One region of the Arthrobacter phoenicis genome, then DNA from elsewhere that is predicted to be linked to it. Evidence: riboswitches for the same ligand, from Rfam matches in the RefSeq annotation. Region 1 holds a riboswitch; the other holds the start of a gene.
The links. A riboswitch is a leader RNA that binds a small molecule or an ion and turns the genes downstream of it on or off. The one in region 1 is predicted to bind cyclic di-AMP.
Positions count from the first base shown of each region.

Region 2: another riboswitch for cyclic di-AMP. It lies ahead of ABC337_RS04140 (peptidoglycan DD-metalloendopeptidase family protein); the one in region 1 lies ahead of ABC337_RS17925 (M23 family metallopeptidase).

Region 1 covers NZ_JBDFMK010000003.1:44,648-49,048, reverse strand. Annotated here, with positions in the region: gene ABC337_RS17930 (bifunctional polysaccharide deacetylase/glycosyltransferase family 2 protein) at 1-906, opposite strand, end outside; cyclic di-AMP (ydaO/yuaA leader) riboswitch at 1,698-1,910, shown strand; gene ABC337_RS17925 (M23 family metallopeptidase) at 1,912-2,736, shown strand; gene ABC337_RS17920 (hypothetical protein) at 2,991-3,341, opposite strand; gene ABC337_RS17915 (hypothetical protein) at 3,460-4,089, shown strand; partial or broken gene ABC337_RS17910 (IS481 family transposase) at 4,349-4,401, shown strand, end outside.
Region 2 covers NZ_JBDFMK010000001.1:937,372-941,772, forward strand. Annotated here, with positions in the region: gene ABC337_RS04135 (NlpC/P60 family protein) at 1-226, opposite strand, end outside; cyclic di-AMP (ydaO/yuaA leader) riboswitch at 493-651, opposite strand; gene ABC337_RS04140 (peptidoglycan DD-metalloendopeptidase family protein) at 799-1,617, opposite strand; cyclic di-AMP (ydaO/yuaA leader) riboswitch at 1,622-1,853, opposite strand; gene ABC337_RS04145 (iron-dependent transcriptional repressor DtxR) at 1,983-2,678, opposite strand; gene serC (phosphoserine transaminase) at 2,932-4,062, shown strand; gene ABC337_RS04155 (MFS transporter) at 4,088-4,401, opposite strand, start outside.

The DNA.
Region 1 (4,401 bases):
AATGGTGGCGCTGCGGTCCCCGCCTCCGTCGTGGACGAGCACAATGTGGCCCTTGCCATCCAGCTCGGGTGTCTTGATGGGCTTTCCGGGCGCATAGTCCCAGTCTCTTAGGTCCATGTCCATGTTGATGTGAAGGTATCCAAGCTGCTGGGCCTGCAGAAGGGCCAGGGTGTTGTTTTCAGGATTGCCCTGCGGTATGCGGAACAGCCTCGAGGCATAGTTTTCTGCGGCGCGCATCACGCGGTCAGCCCCGATGATCTGCTGCCGGTTGTAGGAGTCCCCATTGGCCCAGAAGTCGATGTGCGACATAGTGTGGTTGCCGACCATGTGTCCGTCGTTGATCATCCTCTTGAAGACGTCAGGGTTCTTGACGACGTTGTCGCCAACAGAGAAGAACGTCGCCGGGACGCCTTCGGCGGCCAGAACATCGAGGATGTCGCGCGTATATTGGGGGTCCGGACCGTCATCGAATGTCAGCATCAGCGTCCGGTCGGCGGGCTTACCGTACGTTTCCATCACGTACGGGCTAGCGCCGATCACTTCGGATTCCGCTGCCGTTGCCTCCCGCCACACTGTATTGCTGAAGGGATCCTTGAGCAAAACCTTCCCGTCTTTGCGTTCAACGAGGGCAATCCGGTCAAGAGCGAAGCCGGTTTCCGCCCCGATCTGCGGGATGCTCTCAAGGTCCTGGGTCGACAGTAACTGCCGGGGGTAGCCTGGTTCCTGATTCAGCTGACCCGTCCGAACCGGGGCGGTTACGCCCGGGAGGATCCAGACCAAGGACGGCACGCCTATCAATACGAGCGCCAGGAAGCTGCTAACGATCCGCCGCCAGCGTTTACCACTGGGATCGAAGAAGACAGGCGCTCCTCGAGGTCGCGGTGGACTATACGCCGGATCGATCATGGGAATCCTTGCAGGAACCAAGACACGGGTGAGGAAGGGAACAGGGGCCTCAACTACCGGGACACTTACACCGTCCGAGCCGGGGGTGGCGGCAACGGTGGGTGGGGCTCCTTGATCCCTTGAGCCTAAAAACCATCCGCCCCGGACACATCCGTAGTGTTTACGCGTATTTGCGCCGGGGGCACTACTTGCTTTGCTCTATGGCCGCACGCGCGTTCGAAGCGAGACCGGTGCCCACTCACTTGGATCGGCTGGCCATCGTCGATTCCACGGCGCCGCGAAGCTTCTCCAAGAGACACTGCTCGGGTGTGCCCTGCGGTCAATGGACGCAACAGGGGATGGGCACCATGACGAAAGACCGCTAGACGCCGAATCGGATGATATTTTCCACGCCCACCAGCAGCACTGCCGGCGGTGGGCGCGACGTCCAGGAGGACAACAGGAGGTACCCGCGGATTCCCGGTACACGGAAACCATTACAAAATTTGTCCTGAAATGTCAGCGATCAGAAGAACGCCCGGCCAGCGTCTCGCGAACGAACGTTACCGGACGATCAGGAGATGGTTGTGCGCTACTCTTTCTCAGTCCGGTCCCGCGATGAATGCGGCGAGGGGCCAGTTGGCGAACCTGATGGCGAGACCCGCCCCCAGCGGCGGATCACCGAGCGCGTTGAGGGTAGATTCCGCTAGATAACGGAATTACTACGAGTCCGATTTCGTAGCTATAGTTGACTCACACCATCGATACCAAAGCGTTACCTGATCCGGAGCCGAGCTCTGCCAGCGGATCAGGGTGCACACAAGTCACCAACTGGCAGAGGCGGGGAAACCACGACCGGCAGTCGCAGGACTGCCTTGGGGTGAAGTCCGTCAGCAGCAAGCCCACTTCCAGCTAACGATCCTCCGGGACATCTCTGCGCAAAGTGCTTGTTACGGCGGACCGGGTCTTTGAACTCTCTGACCCGAATCCGACAGCTAACTTCGCAGGCTATCCAGAGAGGAAAACTTGGCCACGCAATACCCCAGGGGCCGTCGCCGCGCGACAGGCCCCGTTCCGGCACCCCGGACGATCGAGGCGTTTACCGCGGCCAGGCCCCGCGATCCGCACAGGGAAGCACGCCGGCGCCGGGGGCCCTTCCGCCAGATCACTGATTTCGCCGGTGCCAGTGGCCTGGGCCAGAAGGCCGGCATCGCGTTGGCGGCCACGGGCCTGGTACTCACCGTGAGCGTTCCGGTGACCGGCCCGGTGATGGCATCGCAACAACCTGGCCAGGGCGCGTCCGCCGTTTTTGCCGGCGCCCAGCCTGAAATTTCCGCCGCCGCCGGCGCCGAGATAAGCTTCAGCCGCTCCGCCGTTGGCACCCAGGCGGACCCGGACGGCAGACTAAAACAGCTGCTCAGTGCCCAGTCGGCCGGTTCCATCACCCGCGCAGCCTCCGCTGGAACTCTTGGCGCCCCGCTCGCCGCGATGACCACGGTTTCGCCCTTCGGGTACCGGGTCAGCCCCATCACGGCCGGTTCAGGGGATTTCCATCGAGGACAGGACCTTGTGGCGCAGTGCGGCACTTCCGTCCTGGCAGCTGCCGCAGGCACCGTCACCTTCGCAGGTTGGCACCCCTATGGCGGAGGGAACCGCGTGGTCGTGGATCACGGCAATGGCCTGAAAACCACATACAACCACCTGTCTTCCTTTAACGTGACCCAGGGTCAGAAAGTGTCCCGGGGGGACGTTGTGGCCTTCAGCGGGACCACGGGCGCTTCCACCGGCTGCCACCTCCACTTCGAGGTGGAAGTCAGCGGTCAAGTTGTCGACCCGAACGGTTGGCTCTAAAGTCAACTGATGGCGAACTCTCAAACCGTCGTGAGTTGCCGTGACCTGAATGTGACATTGCTTACAAATCCCGGTTGGTCTAGCACGATGGAGGACAGAGGCGGACGCCCCATTCCGGGCCGCCAGAGACTGTAGTTTCCAACGACCGTGCACCTTCGGCCGAACACCTCAGAACGGCTTCTGCGGTTGGAGAGCCCCGATCTGAGGTTGCCTTCTGCCTGATTCGTGAAGGTTAGGCAATGTCGTCTGCTCTGTTAGGCACTAGGGGGAAGTGGTGTGCGTCGATCGAAAAGGTTGAAGATCAGGTTCGCCAGAACGGCGGGAATGTACGCGGCGATCAGAAGATCGTGCGGGCGGGCTAAAGAAAGCAACCAAGTGATTGCCGCACCTGCTATCGCGGCGATTGTCAGGACGCGGTATTTCCATTTCAGGCGGGTCAGGACCATAGGTTGGCCGGCGGACCGGCCCCTGATCTTGTCGCCGGCCATGACGATGATCAGCACGGCGATACCGGGAATCAGGGCGGTAGTTTCGAACTGCCTCACCGCGCCGGTGGCTGCCGAAACCCGGGCGATGGCCACGCTCGCACCGGCCAGGACCAGCATGACCAGGGAGCCATCCACCGTGCCCTGCGCTGCCCATCATCACCCATCGCCCCATGCGACGCCCCCGTCATGTGGTTTGTCAACAAGAGCAGAGCACCAGGTACGGGATAATGGAGCCATGGCCAAGACCCCCGCCCAGCGGATCAGGAAGCACGGCGCCAAAGCCGCAGTCCCCGAGCACCAGCTGCCCCCGGTGATTTCCTCACGGACGCCGCAGAGGGCCCAGAGCAACAGCAACCTCATTGTGATCGCCGGCGTCGTGGCCAGCCTCTTCCTGTTCTGGTACGTACATCTGCTGACGCTGAACCAGATGACGCAACTCTCCAACGGACTGGCCATGCCTGACTCGCTGATCGGCGGGTTCCCTGCCGATTATGCCGCCCAGCTGCGCGCCGTCATGGACGACGATGCCCGCGGCCAGCTGAGCTACGTCCACAAGACTGCCGGCACGCTGTTCCCCCTGATCTTTGGCTTGAGCTGGGTGATGCTGATCGGCACCAATGTGGCGAAGAAGGGTCTCCGCTGGGCCTTGTGGGCGTTGCCGCTGCTGTTTGCCGGGGTGCGGTTGTGGGGCAATGCCGCCATCGATGCGGCGCTGGCACCCGCGGTTCCCGACGCCGGCGCCGTGGCCCTCGCATCGGCGCTCACGGTTGCGGGGTGGGTGCTGCTCCTGCTGAGCCTGCTGGTCGGCGGGGCTGCCGTTTTTCTGGGCCGTCGGACTGCCCGTCGGAGTGCTTCATTGCCCTGAGCAGCTACCTTGCCTCCCTGTACGCGCCGACCTGCTATCGGGCCAAGCGAACAAGCCCAGGATGATCGGGTAGGCCTTGCGCGTTCCACGCCGTCGGGCTCGGGGATGCACAGCCCGAAGTGTGTGATCTCGGGACATAGGCGACACATGACTCGGGGCATGCACGACAGCTGACACGCGACACGTGTCTCGGGACATCGGCGACGGAACATGGCGTGTCCCGGGTCATCGGCGACGCGCCTTCCGTCAACGATGGGCCATGTCGAAGAACAAGGTCATCGTCCTGGCCGTACTCGAGGGCGGAATGTCCAA
Region 2 (4,401 bases), on a different contig from region 1:
ACTGAACCTCGGTGGCGGAAGCAGAGGTGGATTCGCGCTGAACGTTGGTCTCGGCGGCGTTGGCCGCGATACCGCTGGTCAGGACCAGGCCGGAGGCAGCAGCGATAACCGCAGCCTGGCGACCCATGCCACCGGCGTTGTCGCCGACGGCCTTGGCAATGACAGCCAGCGAGTTGGTCTTGGTGACCTCCGCGCGGTGGCGTGCAATGGTTGCACGAGTAGTCATTTAGTTCTCTCTTTCGTGATCCTTTGTGTCCGCGCTCTTGAACAGGCGGGACTAAGGACGCTCCGGCATCTTGGGGGTACGCCGGATCGCCCCGAAACGGGTTTCTTTAGCGAAGGGTGTACTGCGAAGACGCGCCAAAAGCAGGAACTGCATTGCGTGAACCATCCCGGGCGCCGGCAAGGGCAACGCGGTGCATGGTCATCAGCGGGCTCGACTGAGCCTCGCCAGCGCGAAAACGCGCAGCATTGTGGCGTGAAGACACGAAAGTAGCCTCTCCCAATGCCTACGAGGTGAGCTGTCGGATTCGGATGGGAGTCACCCGGCCGCTCCGCTTCCTGGGAAGCTTTGCGACTTAACCCCTAGGTCTTCTTGCGAAGACCAAAATTGGTTCCCCCGCCCCTGCCAGACGATGTCATGCGAACGGACCTTGAGCGGTGGCAGAGTTAGGCAATCCACTCAAGAGCGCCAACTTCGGTGAAGTTGGCGTGCTTCATACGGTACAACAGTTCGGACTCAATGTCACATTCAGATCACGGCGTGTCACGGAAGTGTGAGCATTGCGGTGGGCTCTTTTAGAGCCAGCCCAGCGGATCAACGACGTCCCCGTTGACCATCACCTCGAAGTGGAGGTGGCAGCCGGTGGAGGCACCGGTTGTTCCGCTCATCGCAATCACATCGCCACGGGAGACCTTTTGGCCGACGTGGACGCTGGATGACGACAAGTGGTTATACGTGGTCTCCAGGCCATTGCCATGGTCGACCACAATCCGGTTGCCGCCCCCGTAGGGGTGCCAGCCGGAGAAAGTTACGGTGCCGCTCGCGGCGGCATGGACGGCTGTGCCGCACTGCGCGGCGTAATCCTGGCCGCGGTGGAATTCGCCGACCGCGCCGGTGATGGGGCTGACCCGGTAGCCGAAGGGCGACGCCGTGATCATGGTGTCCAGCGGGGCGCCGAGCGTCCCCGCGGATGCGGCGCGGGTGATGGAGCCAACGGACTGCGCGCTGAGCAGCTGCTTGAGCTTCCCGTCCGGGTCACCCTTGGTGGTGACGGCGGTGCGGTTGAAGTCGATCTGGGCGGCGGCGGCCTTGACCTCGGGCTGGGCCGCGGCGGAGACGGACCCCGCGGTGGGGGCGTCGACGGCCAGCGCGGGGCCGGTCACCGGGACGGCCACGGTGAGTGCGATGCCGGCGGCGGCCAGGGTCATTCCGGCCTTCTGGCCCATTCCGGTAACGGCGGCGAAGTCCGCGACCTGGCGGATCGGACTGCGCCGGCCGCGGCGCTCGTCCCGGTGCGCATCGCGGGGGCGCGGGACGGTGACGTCGACGGCGGGGCGCGGCTCCGGAGCGGGGCCGGCGGCGCGGCGGCGCCCGCGGACGGTCTGCGTGCTCAAGTGGTTCCTCTCTGAAAAAGCCTGCGAAGTTAGCTGTCGGATTCGGGTCAGAGAGTTCATAGACCCGGTCCGCCGACGCAAGCATCCAGGCAGAGAGGCACCCGGAAAGAGTGTCCTCAGAGAGTTCGCTTGCCGCTAGCGGACTTCACCCCAAGGCCGGAATTACCGGCCGGTAGTGGTTCCCCCGCCTCTGCCAGAAGGTGATTCGCACCCTGATCCGCTGGCAGAGCTCGGCTTCGGATCAGGTAACGCTTTAGTCTCGGTACTAGTCGATAACTATAGGGGATTAAGACCCGTAGTAATAATTTCGTTATCTCCTAGACCGGCTAGTAAACAGCACACTTACGGTATGCTTCCGCGTCGCCCTACCCCCGGGTAACGAAAACGTGGGCGGCAACCTCGGGCGGCAGCTCAAGCGCGCCCTCAATGTCCGGGACGCGGACGGAGATGTACTCCCCCACCCGCTCCAGCGAGACGGTGGCCCCGGGCCGGATACCGCCCTCGTCCAGCTGCACCAGCAGCTCGGGTTCCACCTGGATGGGTTCGGCAAGCCGGCTCACGGTGATGCGGGAGCCCGCGGCATATCCCGCCATGGCGTCCAGGAGATTGACGACGCCGTCGGCCTGTTCCGCCGTCGGCAGGCCGCCCAGTTCGGCGAGGCCCGGGATGGGGTTGCCGTAGGGGGAGACCGTGGGGTGGTCGAGCATCTCGAAGATCCGGCGCTCGACCCGTTCGCTCATCACGTGCTCCCAGCGGCAGGCTTCCTCGTGGACGTACGCCCAGTCCAGGCCGATCACGTCAGCCAGCAGCCGTTCGGCGAGGCGGTGCTTGCGCATCACCTCGGTGGCGCGCCGCCGGCCCACCTCGGTCAGTTCCAGGTGGCGGTCGCCGGAGACCACGACCAGCCCGTCCCGTTCCATCCGGCCGACGGTCTGGGAGACGGTTGGTCCGGAGTGGCGGAGTCGTTCGGCAATGCGGGCCCGGAGCGCGACGATGTTCTCTTCCTCAAGCTCCAGAATGGTCCGAAGATACATCTCCGTAGTGTCGATCAGATCCGTCATCCAGCTCAGCTCCTTGAGCGCCGTCCTTGCGTCATTCCACCGTACAACGTGCGGGGTGCGGCCACCCGGGATCCGCCATACGCTCCCGACAGCCTAGCCTATTGTGAATTACTCCGGATAATTTTAGAGCCGGCTTCCTGACCGGACTATGACAGCCCGCTTTCCGGCGCCGGGGCCGCCGTCGGGCAGAATGGAAGCGGTCCTTACCGGCCGACCAGCCACCTCTCGCACCCAGCCGACCATTGGAGCCATTGTGAGCGACACCAGCATCACCATCCCCGCGAACCTTCTTCCCAAGGACGGCCGGTTTGGCGCCGGGCCCTCGAAGGTGCGCCCGGAACAGATGGAGGCCCTGGCATCGGCCTCGGCGACCCTGCTCGGCACCTCGCACCGCCAGGCCCCGGTCAAGAACCTGGTGGGCTCGGTCCGTTCCGGCCTCAGCGACTTCTTCCGCGCACCCGAGGGCTACGAGGTGGTCCTGGGCGTGGGCGGCTCGACGGCGTTCTGGGATATCGCCAGCTTCGGGCTCGTAGAGAACAAGGCACAGCACCTCTCCTTCGGCGAGTTCGGCTCCAAGTTCGCCGCCGCCACGAACAAGGCGCCCTTCCTGGCCGAGTCCTCGATCATCAAGGCGGAGCCGGGCACCCGGCCCGAGGCTCGGGCGGAGGCCGGCGTGGACGTCTACGCCTGGCCGCAGAATGAGACCTCCACAGGTGTGGCCGCCCCGGTCCGTCGGGTGGCCGGCGCGGACGAGGGCTCGCTGGTCCTGGTCGACGCGACCTCCGCCGCCGGCGGCCTGGACGTCGACGTCGCCGAGTCCGACGTCTACTACTTCGCGCCGCAGAAGAACTTTGCCTCCGACGGCGGCCTGTGGCTCGGCCTGTTCTCCCCCGCGGCCCTGGAGCGGGCCGCCCGGGTCAAGGCGTCCGGCCGCTGGATCCCGGACTTCCTGGACCTGCAGACCGCCATCGACAACTCGCGGCTGAACCAGACCTACAACACCCCCGCGCTGGCCACCCTCGTGACCCTGGACGCGCAGGTGCGCTGGCTCAACGCCAGCGGAGGCCTGGACTTCGCCGCTGCACGCACCGCCGATTCCGCCGGACGGATCTACCGCTGGGCCGAGGCATCCAGCGTTGCCACCCCGTTCGTCTCGGATCCGGCGGACCGCTCCAACGTCATTGCCACGATCGACTTCGACGAGTCGGTCGACGCGGCTGCGATCGCCAAGGTGCTGCGCGCCAACGGGATCGTCGACACCGAGCCGTACCGGAAGCTGGGCCGTAACCAGCTGCGGATCGCGACCTTCGTGGCGATCGAGCCGGACGACGTGTCGGCCCTGCTGGCGTGCATCGACTACGTCGTGGCGGAGCTGGCGAAGTAGGCCCGCAGCCGCCTTCCGGGGCGGCCTAGCGGCTGGCGGCGTCGTCGGTGTTTACCGCCCGGACGACGCCGTCGTCGTCTGCCGTGCCGATCGCCCCGCCGGGCACCAGCCGGAAAAAGCGCAGGCCGCCGGCCCGCCGGTTGAAGGCGATCCGCAGGTGGCGCGCCCGGATGATCCAGACCATCCCGATCAGGGCCGCGCCCACGCCGGCGGCAGCGGCGACGCCCATCGACCAGCGCGGGCCGGCGACGTTTGCCACCCAGCCCACGAACGGCGCCCCGATGGGTGTTCCGCCCATGAAGATCGCCATGTACAGGGCCATCACCCGGCCGCGCATGG